DNA from 2 places in the Streptomyces chisholmiae genome. Region 2 is predicted to be linked to the other one. Evidence: riboswitches for the same ligand, from Rfam matches in the RefSeq annotation. Region 2 holds a riboswitch; the other holds the start of a gene.
What was found. A riboswitch is a leader RNA that binds a small molecule or an ion and turns the genes downstream of it on or off. The one in region 2 is predicted to bind cyclic di-AMP.
Positions count from the first base shown of each region.

Region 1: it holds a riboswitch for cyclic di-AMP, as region 2 does, so the genes downstream of both, RM844_RS29045 (M23 family metallopeptidase) here and RM844_RS29505 (M23 family metallopeptidase) in region 2, are expected to answer to the same signal.

Region 1 covers NZ_JAVREO010000025.1:77,639-85,048, forward strand. Annotated here, with positions in the region: gene RM844_RS29035 (caspase, EACC1-associated type) at 1-383, shown strand, start outside; gene RM844_RS29040 (extracellular solute-binding protein) at 391-1,809, shown strand; cyclic di-AMP (ydaO/yuaA leader) riboswitch at 2,024-2,181, shown strand; gene RM844_RS29045 (M23 family metallopeptidase) at 2,193-3,284, shown strand; gene RM844_RS29050 (aldo/keto reductase) at 3,391-4,338, shown strand; gene RM844_RS29055 (hypothetical protein) at 4,947-5,954, shown strand; gene RM844_RS29060 (nucleoside/nucleotide kinase family protein) at 6,024-6,548, shown strand; gene RM844_RS29065 (PrsW family intramembrane metalloprotease) at 6,688-7,410, opposite strand, start outside.
Region 2 covers NZ_JAVREO010000027.1:2,962-10,371, forward strand. Annotated here, with positions in the region: gene RM844_RS29500 (ABC transporter permease) at 1-466, shown strand, start outside; gene RM844_RS29505 (M23 family metallopeptidase) at 537-1,283, opposite strand; cyclic di-AMP (ydaO/yuaA leader) riboswitch at 1,288-1,502, opposite strand; gene RM844_RS29510 (dipeptidase) at 1,792-3,018, opposite strand; gene purE (5-(carboxyamino)imidazole ribonucleotide mutase) at 3,015-3,554, opposite strand; gene RM844_RS29520 (5-(carboxyamino)imidazole ribonucleotide synthase) at 3,613-4,752, opposite strand; gene RM844_RS29525 (protease inhibitor I42 family protein) at 4,893-5,387, shown strand; gene RM844_RS29530 (GtrA family protein) at 5,447-6,007, shown strand; gene RM844_RS29535 (ATP-binding protein) at 6,030-7,280, opposite strand; gene RM844_RS29540 (response regulator transcription factor) at 7,293-7,410, opposite strand, start outside.

The sequences.
Region 1 (7,410 bases), on a different contig from region 2:
GCGGCGCCGCGGTCGGCGTGCCGCGCGACCTCGGCCCGCCGGACGCGTCGGGGATCGACGGACTGCTGGCCGAACTCGCCCCGGTGCGGGGCGAGGTGGCGCTGGAGGTGCCGATCGCCGAGGCCGACCGGCTGCTGGCCGGGCGGGGCCGCGGCGCGGCCACCGAGGTGCTGGTGCTGATCACCGACGACGGGCACCGCACCGACGCGTCGGCCGCGCTGGCCGCCGCGGACGTCGACAGCACGCTGGTGGTCTCGGTGCTGGACGGCGGCTGCGACCGCTCCCCGGTCGACGAGCTGACCCGGGCGGACAGCTGCCTGGACGAGCCGGGCGGACAGCCGGTCGCCCTGGCGACCTGGCTCCGCGGCCTGGGCGAGGGGTGAGCCGCTGATGCGCGAAGCGGCCCTGGTCGGCGCGGCGCTGCTGGCGCTGGCCACCGCCTGCACCGGTGGGCCGGCGCCGGCCGCGATCACCCCGGGACCGGCCCCGCCGGACGACGTCCCCCTGGTGGTGGTCAGCGCCGCCGACCTGACCAGCCCCGACGAGAGCGGGGTGCGGCAGTCGTTGATCGACGCGTGGAACGAGCGCAGCCCCATCAAGGCCCGCCTGGTGGAGCTGTCCAGCACGGACGGGGACGCCAGGGCCGAGGTGCTGGCCGGCCTCCAGTCCGGCGCGGCCGAGTACGACGTGCTCAACCTGGACGTCAGCTGGATACCCGAGTTCGCCGCCGCCGGGCTGGTCACCGAGCTGGACGAGCGCCTGGTCGAGCCGGAGTTCGTGGCCGACGTGGCACGCACCGGCTGGTGGCGGGACCGCCTCTACGCGGTTCCGTTCAACACCGACGTCGGGCTGCTCTACTACCGGCGGGACCTGCTGGAGTCGGTCGACCTGTGGGGCGACTCGCTGCCCGCGCTCTACGCCGGCCGGGCCGGCGGCCAGCGGACCGCCACCTACGTCACCCAACTGCGGCCCTACGAGGGGCTGGTGGTCAACGTGCTGGAGGCGCTGTGGACCGCCGTCCCGGACCGCGCCCTGGTCGACGCGGACGGCGACTACGTCGGCACCCTGCCCCAACTGGAGGCGGGTCTGGGCCTGTTGCGGGACATCGCGGACCGGGCGCACCTGAGCACCGCCGCGCTCGACGCCGACGAGACCGGCGCCCTGGAGGAGTTCGCCCGGCTGGACGGGGGCACCGCGCTGATGCGCAACTGGCCCTTCGCGCTCAACCGGGTCGCCGACCGGCTGGCCGCCGACCGGGTGCCGTTCGGGGTGACCAGGCTGCCCGGCGTCGCCGCGCTCGGCGGGCAGAGCCTGGCCGTCGCGGCCAGCAGCCCGCGGGCCGCGGCGGCCGAGGAGCTGATCCGCTTCCTGACCGGCGACCCGGCCAACCAGGCCAGGCTGCTGGACGCCGGCTTCGCGCCCGCGTTGAGCGCCGCCTACCGGCTCCCGGCCGACTTCGGCCGGGCGGACTGCGAGCCGACCCTGCGGGTGGCCACCCCGACCACCGACGACGGCTCCGGCTGGGCCGGCACGTCGGGGAGCGGGGAGGAGGCCCGTTGGCGGCCGGACCGGCGGGCCCACGCCGCGCTGCTGTGGTGCGCCCTCCAGGACGCCAGGAGCCGCCCGGCGACGCCCTACTACCGGCAGTTCTCCCAGGTGATCCAGGAGGAGGTCGGCCGGCTGCTGACCGAGGACCCGGCCCGTGGGCAGAGCGTCGAGGAGACCGCCGAGCGGCTGCACGCCCGGCTGCCGTTGGCGCTCCAGGGCCGGCTGCCGCCCCCGACCGGGCCACAAGATCACGGAGGGTGAGAGGGAAGCCCCGCTCCGCATAACGATTGACGCACTATCAGAATGCGACACAGGCCACACCGGTTTGAAATTATGACCGTTTTGCGGGAGTTGATCAGTGAAGGTCCCCGCAACCCCTAAGGGTTTTTCCTGGGAACACTTGGAATCCGGCGGGCCCGTCTATTAACGTTCGATAACGCAGCGCGGTAGTCGCCGCCGTCGCAGAGGACGGGGCCGCGTCGCATCGCCGAATCCGGCGTGTGCGCCACCAACGCACATCAGGAACCGGGGAACCACCACTTGGGGTGAATCGGACGGCCCCCCAGCCGCCCGTAGGAGACCTTCCTGCTCCGAACCCGTCAGCTAACCCGGTAGGTGAGAAGGAAGGAAAGGAGAACGCCCCTGTGGCGTCGAACCGGCACGCCCCCGTGGACTCCCTGGACGTCCACCCGCTGGAGCGCACCCCGCAGGACGGATACGGCGCCTACGCCTCCTCCTACGGCAGCCACCCCACCTACTACGGCCCCAAGGCCGTGGAGGACGAGCCCGTCACGGAGTGGAACCCCAGCGAGGATTCGCTGCGCCCGGTCCGCGGCCGGCACCGGGTAAGCCGCCAGCGCGGCGGCACCATCGCCCGTAGCCGCGCCGTGCTCGGCGTCGGCGTGATCGCCGCCGTCGGCGCCGGTGGCATGGCCACCGCCAACGACGAGGGCGCCGGCTCCGTCCCCGGGATGAGCGGCGCCGCCAACACGGTCGCCAACATCCCCGTGCTGAGCGCGCTGGTCGGCTCCAGCGATTCCGAAGCCGCCGCCACCACCGCCGTGTTCACCACCGCCGGCCTCACCGACACCGAGGTCGAGGCGGGCACGGACGCCGGCGAGGCGCTGCGTGCCCGCATCCTCCAGCAGGCCGACCAGCAGGAGACCAGCGCCGAGACCGACGCCAGGACCACGGCCGTCGAGGACGCGCGGTCCGCCGCCGTCGAGGAGGCCGCCATCCTGGCCGAGGCCGAGCGGGTCGCCGAGGAGGAGCGGCAGCGCGCCGAGGAGGAGGAGCGGCAGCGCGCGGAGGAGGAGCGCCGGCTCGCCGAGCTCCGCGCCAGCTACACCCTCCCGCTGAGCACCTACCGCCTCACCTCCAGCTTCGGCGACAGCGGTTCGATGTGGCAGTCCAACCACACCGGCACCGACTTCGCCGCCGCCACCGGCACCCCGGTGAAGAACGTGCACACCGGCGTCGTCAAGGAGGCCGCCTGGGCCGGCTCCTACGGCTACCGGATCATCGTCGAGCAGGAGGACGGCACCGAGCTCTGGTACTGCCACCTCTCCTCGATGAACGTCTCCACCGGCACCGAGGTCACCACCGGCGACGTGATCGGCCAGGTCGGCTCGACCGGCAACTCCTCGGGCCCGCACCTCCACCTGGAGGTCAGGCCCGGCGGCGGCGACGCCATCGACCCGCTCGCCTGGCTGCGGGACAAGGGCCAGTCCATCTGAGACGGCCCCCACCAAACGCCGGCGGCTCTGGCGGCGCCCCCCGACGCCAGGGCCGTCGGTCCCCCCTTTCCACCCTCCGGGCAGCGGTCCGCCTAGGCTGGCCCACATGACAGCAACGACCCGCGCCGTGGGCGCCCTTCAGGTCTCGCCGCTCTGCCTGGGCGGCAACGTGTTCGGCTGGACCGCCGACGAGGCGGCGTCGTTCGCGGTGCTGGACGCCTACACCGCCGGCGGGGGGAACTTCCTCGACACCGCCGACACCTACAGCTCCTGGGTGCCGGGCAACGCGGGCGGCGAGTCCGAGACCGTCATCGGCCGCTGGCTGGCCCGCCGGGGCCGCCGGGACGACATCGTGCTGGCCACCAAGGTCGGCCAACACCCCGACTTTCCCGGCCTGTCCGCGACGAACATCAGGCGCGCCGCGGACGCCTCGCTCGGCCGCCTCGGGGTGGACCACATCGACCTCTACTACACCCACTTCGACGACGAGTCGGTGCCCGTCGGCGAGATCATCACCGCCCTCGACGAGTTGGTCACCGCCGGCAAGGTGCGGGAGATCGCCGTCTCCAACATCAGCCCGGAGCGCCTCGCCGCCTCCCTGGAGTTCTCCCACCGCGAGGGCCGGGCCCGCTACGTCGCCATCCAGCCGCACTACAACCTGGTCTCCCGGGACACCTACGAGGGCGAACGCGCCGCGCTGGCCGCCGAGTGGGGCCTGGCCGCCGTCCCCTACTACGCGCTCGCCGCCGGCTTCCTCACCGGCAAGTACCGGCCCGGCGCCCAGATCGACAGCCCCAGGTCGAGCGGCGCCGCCGGCCACCTGGAGACCGCGCGGGGCCGCGCGGTGCTGGCCGCGCTCGACGAGACCGCCGCCGCCCGGGGCGTCGTCCCGGCCACCATCGCCCTCGCCTGGCTGCTCGCCCAGCCCACCGTGGTGGCGCCCATCGCCAGCGCCCGCACGGTGGACCAGCTGCCCCCGCTGCTGGCGATGGCCGAACTGACCCTCACCCAGGCCGAACTGACCCGCCTCACCGAAGCCTCCAACGTCAGCTGACCCCCGCCGGCCGCCGGCTGGGCACACGGTCCTCTGCCCGCGCCCGGCCGGCCGCCTCGGGCCTGAGCATGCCGGGTTCCGCCGGTTGGCGGCCCGGGGCCCCGTCCCACCTGGACACGCGCCGCCCCCGGTCCGGGCCGCCACCCTTGTGCTGGGACCCGCGCGGGGTCCGGCGGGTGGCCAGCGCCGGCACCCCTGACTGCCCGCCGGGCCGCGCCGCCGCCGGCGGCGAAGCGTGCCGCCCCGGCAGGGGACCGTGCCAGCCGCTTCGACGAAGCCGCGCCGGCCGCACGCCGCTTTCCGGGCCTGGCCGGTCCCCGCGCCGGACCGCCGCTCTCGTGTCGGGACCCGCGCGGGTCCGGCGGGTGGCCAGCGCCGGCACCCGCCGGCCGGCGGCCCCGCCCCCCGCATCGCGGGGTGGCACCCGCCGGCTTCGGCCGCCCGCCGCCGCCCGGCGGCCCGCCGCCCTTCCGGTCCCGCCGGCCCGGCGCGGGCCGGTCCGTTCCGCCTCGCCGGCCAGGCGCCCGCTCCGGGGCGTTCGCCAAAGTTCACCTGCCCGGTGCCCGGGGGCAACGCGGCCGGGGGGATCGACCGGGAAGGTCGCGACCATGAAGGCCATCAGAAGGCCCAGGGCCACCCACCGGACCGGCCCCTGGCCCGGCAGCGTCGCCCGCGCCGAGGATCTCTTCGCGGGCTGTGTCCGGGAGTGCGCCGGATTCCTCAGCCGCCTGACCGGGCCGGCGACCGCCCCGGGCGAGCACCGACTGATCGTCGCGGCCGGCGAGTTGGTCCGGGAGCGGGCCGCCGTCGAACCGTGCCGGGACCGTTCCTTCACCGCCCTGCTGCGGGCCGGCGACGCGGCGATAGCCGCCGGCCAGGTGCGCCTGGCCCGCCGGCTGGCGGACGCGGCGGTCGCGCTCGGCAGCCGTTCGTCGCACGCCTGGCTGCTGCGCGGGCGTGCGCTGGCCGCCGACGGGCGCGCGCTGGAGGCGAGCGACGCCTACCGCCGGCACCGCGCGCTGGCCGAGCCGGGCACGCCGGAGCGGACGCCGCTGGCGCTGGCGCCCGAGCCGCTGACGGTTGACGGTCTGCGGGAGTGGCTCGCCGGCCGCACCGTCTGCGTGGTCGGCGGCGGCGAGGCGGTGGCCGCCAGCGGCCTCGGCCCCCGGATCGACGGCTACGACCTGGTGATGCGGCTCGACTCGTACCAGCCCCACGCGCCGGGCACCGGGGAGCGCACCGACCTGCACGCCGTCGCGCACACCAGCGGCGGCCCCGGCTGGCGCCGACCCGCCGAGGTGCGGCTGGTCTTCGGCGCCCGCGCCGAGGCGTGGGCCGAGGCGGTCAGCCTGCGGCTGGTGCCCGGCGCGCAGACCCACCTCGGGGACCGGTCCCTCAGCCACCCGGTCAGCGACCCGGCGCTGCTCGGCGAGCCGCGCTGGGCCACCGACCCCAGCACCGGCTTCTCGCTGGTCAGGCTCCTCGACCACCTCGACGTCAACCCCACCATCGACGTCGTCGGCCTGGCCGTGCCGGGGCAGCTCCGGCCCGAGGAACACCACTGGCTGCGCGCCCACACCCGCCGTCACCACGGACTGGTCAGCGCGCTGCGCTGAGCCCCGAGTCCCCGGCGGCGGCCGAAACCCACTGCCGCAGCGCGGGTTTGGCTGCCAGGCTGGCTGACCATGACCGGATACGAACTGCTCCTCATCGGCGGTGGCGCCGGCGTCGGCAAGACGACCGTCGGGTGGGAGGTGTCGGCCCTGCTGCGGGCGGCGGGGACCGCGCACTGCCTGGTCGAGGGGGACTACCTGGACCAGATACACCCCGCCCCCGCCGACGACCCGCACCGCTCGGCGATCACCGAGCGCAACGCCGCCGCGATCTGGGCGAACTACGCCGCCCTCGGCCAGCGTCGCCTCGTCTACACGAACACGGTGAGCGTCCTGGAGGAGCCGATGCTCCGACGCGCCATGGGGGGCGGCGAGATCAGCGTCACCCGGGTGCTGCTCACCGCCACCGAGGCGACCGTGCGGGAGCGGCTCGCCGGGCGGGAGATCGGCTCCGGCTTCGACGCGCACCTCGACCGGTCCCTGACGATGGCCCGCGAGTTGGCCGCCTCGGCCCCCGAGGGGACCGTCCGGGTCCCGACGGACGGCCGCCCGGTCGGGGCGATCGCCGCCGACGTGCTGCGGGCCGCCGCCTGGTAGCGGCCGACCGGCGCGAGCCGCCGGCCGGCGATGGCGGGTCGGGTGGGGACGAGCCGCCGGCTGGTCGCGGCGGGTCGGGTGGGGACGAACCGCCCCCCGGTGAACAGCGAGTCCGATCGGGACGAGCCGCCGGTGACGGCTAGTCGGGCCGGGCCACGGTGCCGGTCGGAGGCGGCTCCGCCGTGGCCAGGGTGGTGGCGGACGCGAACTCGCGGTCCTGCCAGAGGCGTTCCAGCAGCCGGTGCTCCCGGCCCGGGAAGTCGCCGGTGTCCCGGCCGAGCGTGGCCTCGTTCCGCAGCCGGGCCAACTCGGTGGCCGTGCGCTGGTAGTCCGCCAACGCCCGCGCCCCCGCCGCGCCCCGGGCGTGGCGGGCGGCCCGGCGCGCCCGGGCCCGGTCGCCCGGCGAGCCGAGCGCCGCGGGCTCACCGGGCGCCAGCCAGCCGGCCGCCACGTAGTGCGTCAACGTCCGCCGGATCATCCGCAGTTCGCGCCGCCGCAGGCTGACCGCCAGCCAGCAGACGACGCCGAGCAGCGGCAGCGTCAGCAGGTAGACCGCGGCGAACCGGAAGAAGCTGAGCGAGGTGGCCGCGTTCCACACCGAGTGCAGCACCATCGCCAGGGCGAGCCCGGCCAGCGGCAGCGCCACCCGCCAGCGGTGCCCGTTGCGGCGGGCCCGCTCGCGGGCCGGGCCGAGCGCCATGGCCAGCCCGAAGCCCAGCCCGGTGAGCGCGCTGAACAGCGGGTGCGCGAACGGCGCCACCACCATCCGCACCACGAAGGTGACCGCGGTCGCCGACTGCGACAGGCTCCAGGAGCCCAGGCGTTGGTCCTGCTCGAAGGCGCTGCCCAGGTAGAGCACGTT
Region 2 (7,410 bases):
CCTGGCGGACCAGCTGCGGGCCCTGCTGGAGATGGTCGCGCTGCTGGTCTGCGGCCTGCTGGTGGGCTGGGAGTGGAACCGCGGGCTGGGGCGCGCCCTGGTGGCGGTGGGGCTGCTGCTGCTCCTGCGGATGGCGATCTCCTGGATCGGTGTCTACCTCGCGCTGCTGCTGCCCAACCCGGACGTGGTCGGCGTCGTGGTCTTCCCGCTGGCCTTCCCGTTGACGGCGCTCTCCTGCATCTTCGTGGCGCCGGAGCTGATGCCAGGCTGGCTGGGGACCATCGCGGAGTGGAACCCGCTCTCGGCCACGGTGGCCGCGAGCCGGGAGCTGTTCGGCAACCCGGGGCTGGGCGGCGACTCCTGGGTGGCCGAGCACGCGCTGCTGCTGGCCGTCGCCTGGCCGCTGGCGATCATCGCGGTCTTCGCGCCGCTGGCGGTGCGCCGCTACCAGCGGCTCACCGACTGAACGGGACCGGGGCCCGCACCCGCGCCGGAGAAGCGGCGGGTGCGGGCCCCGTCTCGGCCCGTGGGGTCCCTCAGATGGAGACGCCGTGCGAGCGCAGGTAGGCCATCGGGTCGATGTCGGAGCCGTAGGCGGGACCGGTGCGGACCTCGAAGTGCAGGTGCGGGCCGGTCACGTTGCCGGTCGCCCCGGAGAGCCCCAGCTGGTCGCCGGCGCCCACCGACTGGCCGACGCTGACCCCGATCGAGGACAGGTGGGCGTACTGGCTGTAGTGGCCGTCGGCGTGCCGCACGACGACCTCGTTGCCGTAGGAGCCGCCGCTGCCGGCGGTGACCACCTCGCCGGCGGCGATGGAGACCACCTGGGTGCCGGTGCCCACCGGGAAGTCGGCCCCGGTGTGGTAGCCGGAGGACCACAGGGCGCCGGCGTTGCCGTAGCCGCCGCCGCTCACGCCGGAGACCGGCGCCACGTAGTCGGCGGACTCGGCGGCCTCGGCGGACTCGGCGACCGCGGCGGCCGGCGCGGCCGCGCCCTCGACGTCGAGCGACAGTTCGAGCCCCGGGGTGATCCGGGTCGGGTCGTCGCCGATGACCTCGCGGTTGGCCTCGTAGAGCTGCTCCCAGCCGCCCTCGACCTCGTGGTCTACGGCGATCCGGTACAGGGTGTCGCCGCCGGCCACGGTGTAGCTGGCCGGGGCGGCGCCGGCGGTGCCGGCGGCGACCAGGGGCAGCCCAAGGCCGGCGGCGCCGACGGTGAGCAGGGCGGCGGCCCGGGGCAGGCGCCGGATGGGCTGACGGCGGTGACGTCCGCGTCCAGACATGAGCGTGTCTCCTCTCCAACGCCTGCGAGGTCAGCTGTCGGGTTCGGGCCGGAGTCGCCCGGCCACGACCGGACGGGGCGCGGAACCGCGCCTCGTGCCGCCGTGGCTTCACCCCGAGCCGGACCGGTGTCACGGTCCGGCGGAATTGGGTCCCCCGCTCCTGTCAGACGGAATGTCCATGTGTCCGCCTCCGGTGACAGGATTCGGCGTCCGGAGCGGTTGGCCGCGAATGCGACGCGGAGGGAACGGTAAACCCGCGAATTCACCCCGGACAAGAAATGCGGAACGCCGAAGACGTGACCGGGAATACCCGGAACCCCATGAGATGACGCAGCGTTCTGATCCTTTTCCGCACCGTCAACGGCGGCGTTTCCGGAATGGCGCGCCAAGTCGCCACGCACGCGGTTCACTTGCCGGGTCCGGGGCCGGGACGGGCACCCCGGGGGCCGGAACGCGGCGCGCCCCGCCCGTGAGTTCGGTCACGGGCGGGGCGCGGTCCAGCGCTTTCTCACCTTCGCGCGGAATGTCCGTTCTGTCCGCCGTCCAGCTCGGCGATGGTCGCGATCGACGGGCCGCGCCGAGCGCTCTCCTCGACGGCGACCCGCTCCGCGCCACGCAGCACCCGCACCGCGTTCTCCCAGGTCAGCTTGGCCAGGTCGGCCGGCGACCAGTGCCGCTCCAGCAGCTCGGCGACCAGCAGCGGATAGCCGGAGACGTCTTCCAGGCCCTGCGGCAGGAAGGCCGTGCCGTCGTAGTCGCCGCCGATCCCGAGGTGGTCGATGCCGGCCACCTCCCGCATGTGGTCCAGGTGGTCGGCGACGGTGGCCGCGGTGGCCACCGGCCGCGGCACCGCGGCCTCGAAGGCGTGCTGCACCCGCATCGCCGGCTCCGTGGTGTCCAGCGGATGGAACCCGTTGGCCCGCATGTTCTCGTCGGCCCGCCGGGTCCACTCGATGGCCTCGGGCAGCACGAACTTGGGCACGAAGGTGGCCATCGCGATCCCGCCGTTGGCCGGCAGCGCGGCCAGCACGTCGTCCGGGATATTGCGTGGATGGTCGCAGACCGCGCGCGCCGATGAATGCGAGAAAATCACCGGAGCCGTGGAGATCCGCAACGCGTCCCGCATCACGTCGGCGGACACGTGCGAGAGGTCGACCAGCATTCCGACGCGGTTCATCTCGCGCACCACTTCGGCGCCGAAAGCGGTCAGTCCGCCGTGCCGCGCCTCGTCGGTCGCCGAATCCGCCCAGTCGGTCGTGGAGTTGTGGGTCAGCGTCATATAACGCACGCCGAGCCGGTGGAAAGCGCGCAGGGTGGCCAGCGAGTTGTTGATGGCGTGGCCGCCCTCGGCGCCCATCAGGGAGGCGATCCGGCCCTGCGCCCGGGCCGCCACCATGTCGTCGGCGGTGAGCGCCCTGGTCAGGTCGGCCGGGTAGCGGTCCAGCAACCGCCCCACCACGTCGATCTGTTCCAGACAGGCGCTGACCGCGTGGTCGCCGGACAGCTCGGCCGGCACGTAGACCGACCAGAACTGGGCGCCCACCCCGCCGGACCGCAGCCGGCGCAGGTCGGTGTGGAGCCGGCCGGTCAGGTCGCCGGCGATGTCGGCCCGGTCCAGGTCGTAGCCGACCGTCTCACGCAACGCCCACGGCAGGTCGTTGTGCCCGTCCACCAGCGGGTACTCGGCCAGCAGCGCCCTGGCCTCGGCCAGCCGCCCGGCGGCGCCGCCCGTCACCGGTCCGTCTCCGCGTCGGCGGCCAGCGAGTCCCGCAGCCGGCGGCCCTTCTCCCTGGCCTGCTCGCGCAGTTCGTCCTGGAAGTCGCGCATCCGGGCGCGCAGCGCCGGGTCCGTGCCGCCCAGGATCCGCGCCGCCAGCAGACCCGCGTTGCGGGCGCCGCCGACCGAGACGGTGGCGACCGGCACGCCGGCCGGCATCTGCACGATGGAGAGCAGCGAGTCCATCCCGTCCAGGTGCTTGAGCGGCACCGGCACCCCGATCACCGGCAGCGGGGTCAGCGAGGCGAGCATGCCCGGCAGGTGGGCGGCCCCCCCGGCGCCGGCGATGATCACCGAGAGACCGCGGTCGGCCGCCTCCCGGCCGTAACTGACCATCTCGGTGGGCATCCGGTGCGCCGAGACGACGTCCGCCTCGTAGGGCACGCCGAACTCGTCGAGCACCTCGGCCGCGGCCCGCATCACCGGCCAGTCGGAGTCGGAACCCATCACGATGCCCACCAGGGGCGCCGGGGGGACGGTCGGTTGCTCGCTCATGCCTCACCATTCGTCGTTCGCGGGTGGTCCGCGCCCCGGGGCGGGCGCGCGGGCGCGGTCACTCGTCGATGAGCCCGCGCAAGTAGTCGGCGGCGTGCCGGGCGCGCTCGGTCACCTCGGCCAGATCGTCGCCGTAGGTGGTGACATGACCGACCTTGCGGCCGGGCCGGACGTCCTTGCCGTACATGTGGATCTTCAGGCCGGGGTCGCGGGCCATGCAGTGCAGGTAGGCCGGGTACATCTCCGGGTAGTCCCCGCCGAGGACATTCGCCATCACCGTCCAGGGCGCCCGGGCCCTGGGGTCGCCCAGCGGCAGGTCCAGCACGGCCCGCAGGTGGTTGGCGAACTGCGAGGTGACGGCGCCGTCCTGGGTCCAGTGGCCGGAGTTGTGCGGGCGCATCGCCAGCTCGTTGACCAGCACCCGGCCGTCCCGCGTCTCGAACAGCTCGACCGCGAGGTGGCCGACCACGCCCAGCTCGGTGGCGATCCGCAGCGCCGTCTCCTGCGCCGAGGCGGCGAGCCCGGGCGCCAGCTCGGGGGCGGGCGCGATCACCGTGTCGCAGACGCCGGCCACCTGCCGGGACTCCACCACCGGGTAGGCCACCGCCTGCCCGTGCGGGGAGCGGACCACGTTCGCCGCCAGCTCCCGCCGGAAGTCGACCCGTTCCTCGCCCAGCACCGGCACCCCGGCGCGGAACGCGTCCTCGGCCTCCGCCGGGGTCCCGACCAGCCAGACGCCCTTGCCGTCGTAGCCGCCGCGCACCGTCTTCAGCACCACGGGGAACCCGCCGACCTCGGCGGCGAACCGCGCCACGTCGGCCGGGTCGGTGACGATCCGGTGGCGTGGGCAGGGCACCCCGAGCGCGGTCAGCCGGGCCCGCATCACGCCCTTGTCCTGCGCGTGCACCAGCGCGTCCGGGCCGGGCCGCACCGGGATGCCATCGGCCTCCAACGCACGCAAATGCTCTGTCGGTACATGTTCGTGATCAAAAGTGATCACATCGCACCCCTTGGCGAACGCCCGGAGGGTGGCCAGATCGCGGTAGTCGCCGACCACCACGTCGTTCACCACCAACGCCGCCGAGTCCTGCGGGGTGTCACTGAGCAGCTTGAAACTGATGCCGAGCGGGATGCCCGCCTCATGGGTCATACGGGCGAGCTGACCGCCTCCGACCATGCCGACCACGGGAAATGTCACGCGCCCCAGGGTATCCGGCCGCCCGATCCGGCCGATCCGTGGCCCGGAACCGGCACGCCCCGCCGCTACGTCCACCCCGATGAGACCCCGGCGCCGGCGGACCGGTCCGGGCGGGTGGACGAGGGCTGGGGGGAGAACCCGTGCGGAGCAGAGAGCAGGACGGAGAGCCGAGCGGCGAGCGGGGCGGAGAAACGATCCGGCGAGGCGCGGGGTGGCGCGCGCGGAGTACCGCGCGCCGCGCGTTGACCGCGCCGATGGCGGCGCTGGCGCTGCTGCTCGGCGCCGTCGGCTGCGCGGAGGACGCCGCCGACGAGCCCCGGTTCACCGACCCGGAGCAGCCGGTCGAGGTCGAGGTCGGCGAGACCTTCGTGCTGGAGCAGTACGAGAACCCGACCACCGGCTTCGTCTGGGAGATCCTGGACCCGGCGCCGGACAGCGGCGTGATCCGCGCGGCCGGCGACGACTACGTCTCGGACGAGCCGCAGCTGGACGGCACCGGCGGGGTGCGGCTGCTGCGCTTCGAGGCGGTGGCCGAGGGCGAGACCACGGTCAGCATGGCCAAGTTCCGGGGCGAGCAGGCCGGCGGCCGGGAGATCGCCTTCGAGATCACCGTGACCGCCCCGGCCGACGGGTGAGCCCCGGGCGGACGGCGCACGACGGGCCGCTGTCGGAGGGCGTGGTTAGCATGGCGGACATGAGCGAGGAGCATCCGCTCCGGGCCCGACTGCGCGGGGTCGCCAGGGAAGCGGCGAAGTTCGGCACGGTCGGCGCGTTCGGCTTCCTGGTCAACGTCCTGGTCTTCAACCTGTGCTCCCAGGTGGCCGGGCTGGCGCCGATCCGCTCCGGGGTGCTCGCCACCTCCGCCGCCATCTGCACCAACTACCTGGGCAACAGCTACTGGACCTACCGGCACCGGGACCGCTCCGGCCGGCGGCGGGAGATCGCGCTCTTCGTGCTCTTCTCCGCCGTTGGCATGATCATCGAGAACGGCGTGCTGGCGCTCTCCCACTACGGCCTCGGGCTCACCTCGGCGCTGGCCGACAACCTGGCGAAGAACGTGGTCGGCCTCGGCATCGGCTCGCTCTTCCGGTTCTGGTCCTACCGCACCTGGGTCTTCCGCCGGGTGGCGGCCGCCCCGGCCGCGCCAGCCGACCGGCGGGCGTCGTCCGGGGCGCGGCCGGAGACGTTCCGGGAGGCCGGGCGCACCGGGGGGCGCCGGCCGGGCGCCCTGCCGCTGGGCCAGGGCCGCCGCTGATCCGCCGCCAGGCGGCGCGCGGTCAGGACCGGCCGCCCGACTCGGCCTCCCGGCTCAGGAACAGCGCGAAGACCGGCGGCGACAGGCCCAGCAGCTCCAGCCGCCCGCCGTCCGCCTCCGCCAGGTCGCGGGCGACGGCCAGCCCGAGGCCGGTGGAGTTCCGCGCGCTCACGGTGCGTTCGAAGACCCGGGCGCCCAGTTCCTTGGGCACCCCGGGGCCCTCGTCGGTGACCTCGACGACCACCTGGTTGCCAGCGACCCGGGTGCGCAGGGCGACCGTGCCGGCGCCGTGCATCAACGCGTTCTCCACCAGCGTCGCCAGCACCTGGGAGACGGCGCCCGGGGTGCCGACCGCGCGCAGGCCCTGCTTCCCCGAGTGCACGATGGCCCGCCCGCCGCCCCGGTAGGCCGGTCGCCACTCCTCCATCTGCTGGGCCACCGCCTCGTCCAGGTCGAAGCCGACCGCGGAGCCCAGCCGGGGGTCCCTGGAGTTGGTCAGCAGCCGCTGGACCACGTCGGTCAGCCGCTCGACCTGGGCCAGGGCGACCGCCGCCTCCTCCTTGACAATGTCCCGGTCCTCGGTGGCGATGATCTCCTCAAGGCGCATGGAGAGCGCGGTCAACGGGGTGCGCAGCTGGTGGGAGGCGTCGGCGGCCAGCCGCCGCTCGGCGGTCAGCATCCGGGCGATCCGCTCGGCGCTGGTGTCCAGCACGTCGGCGACCCGGTCCAGCTCGGGCACCCCGTACCTGCGGTGCCGCGGCCGCGGGTCGCCGGAGCCGAGCCGCTCCGCCGTCTCGGCGAGGTCGGTGAGCGGCGCCGAGACCCGCCGGGCCTGCCGCACCGCGAGCAGCGCGGCGGCGGCGACCGCCAGCAGCGAGACCACCAGGATGATCACCAGCATCCGGCTGATCTCGTTGCTGACCACGCTGCGCGGCTGACGCACCTCGACGGTCTCGCCGTGCATCCCGGTCTGCCGGCTCTCCATGGCGTCGTCGCCGGCCGAGGCGCCGATCCGGATGGCCGGCTGCTCCGGCAGGTCGATCACCACCTGCCGGTCGGGCGGTGCCGAGGCCCCCATCGTCTCGGCCGTGATGGGCTCACCGGCGGCGATCCGGCTCTCCACGTCGGCCAGCAGCCGGGCGGTCTCGGCCTCCAGCCGGTCCCGCGCGCTGGACTCGATGGTCCGCGTCTCGACGATGAAGAGCGAGAGCCCGAAGACCGCGATCACCACCAGGACCACGGAGAGCGTCGAGTTGATCAGTCGGCGGCGCACCGAACGGCCTCGTCAGCTCTTCTCGAAGCGGAATCCCACACCCCGGACGGTGACGATGTAGCGCGGGTTGGCCGCGTCGTCGCCGAGCTTCTTGCGCAGCCAGGAGATGTGCATGTCCAGGGTCTTGGTC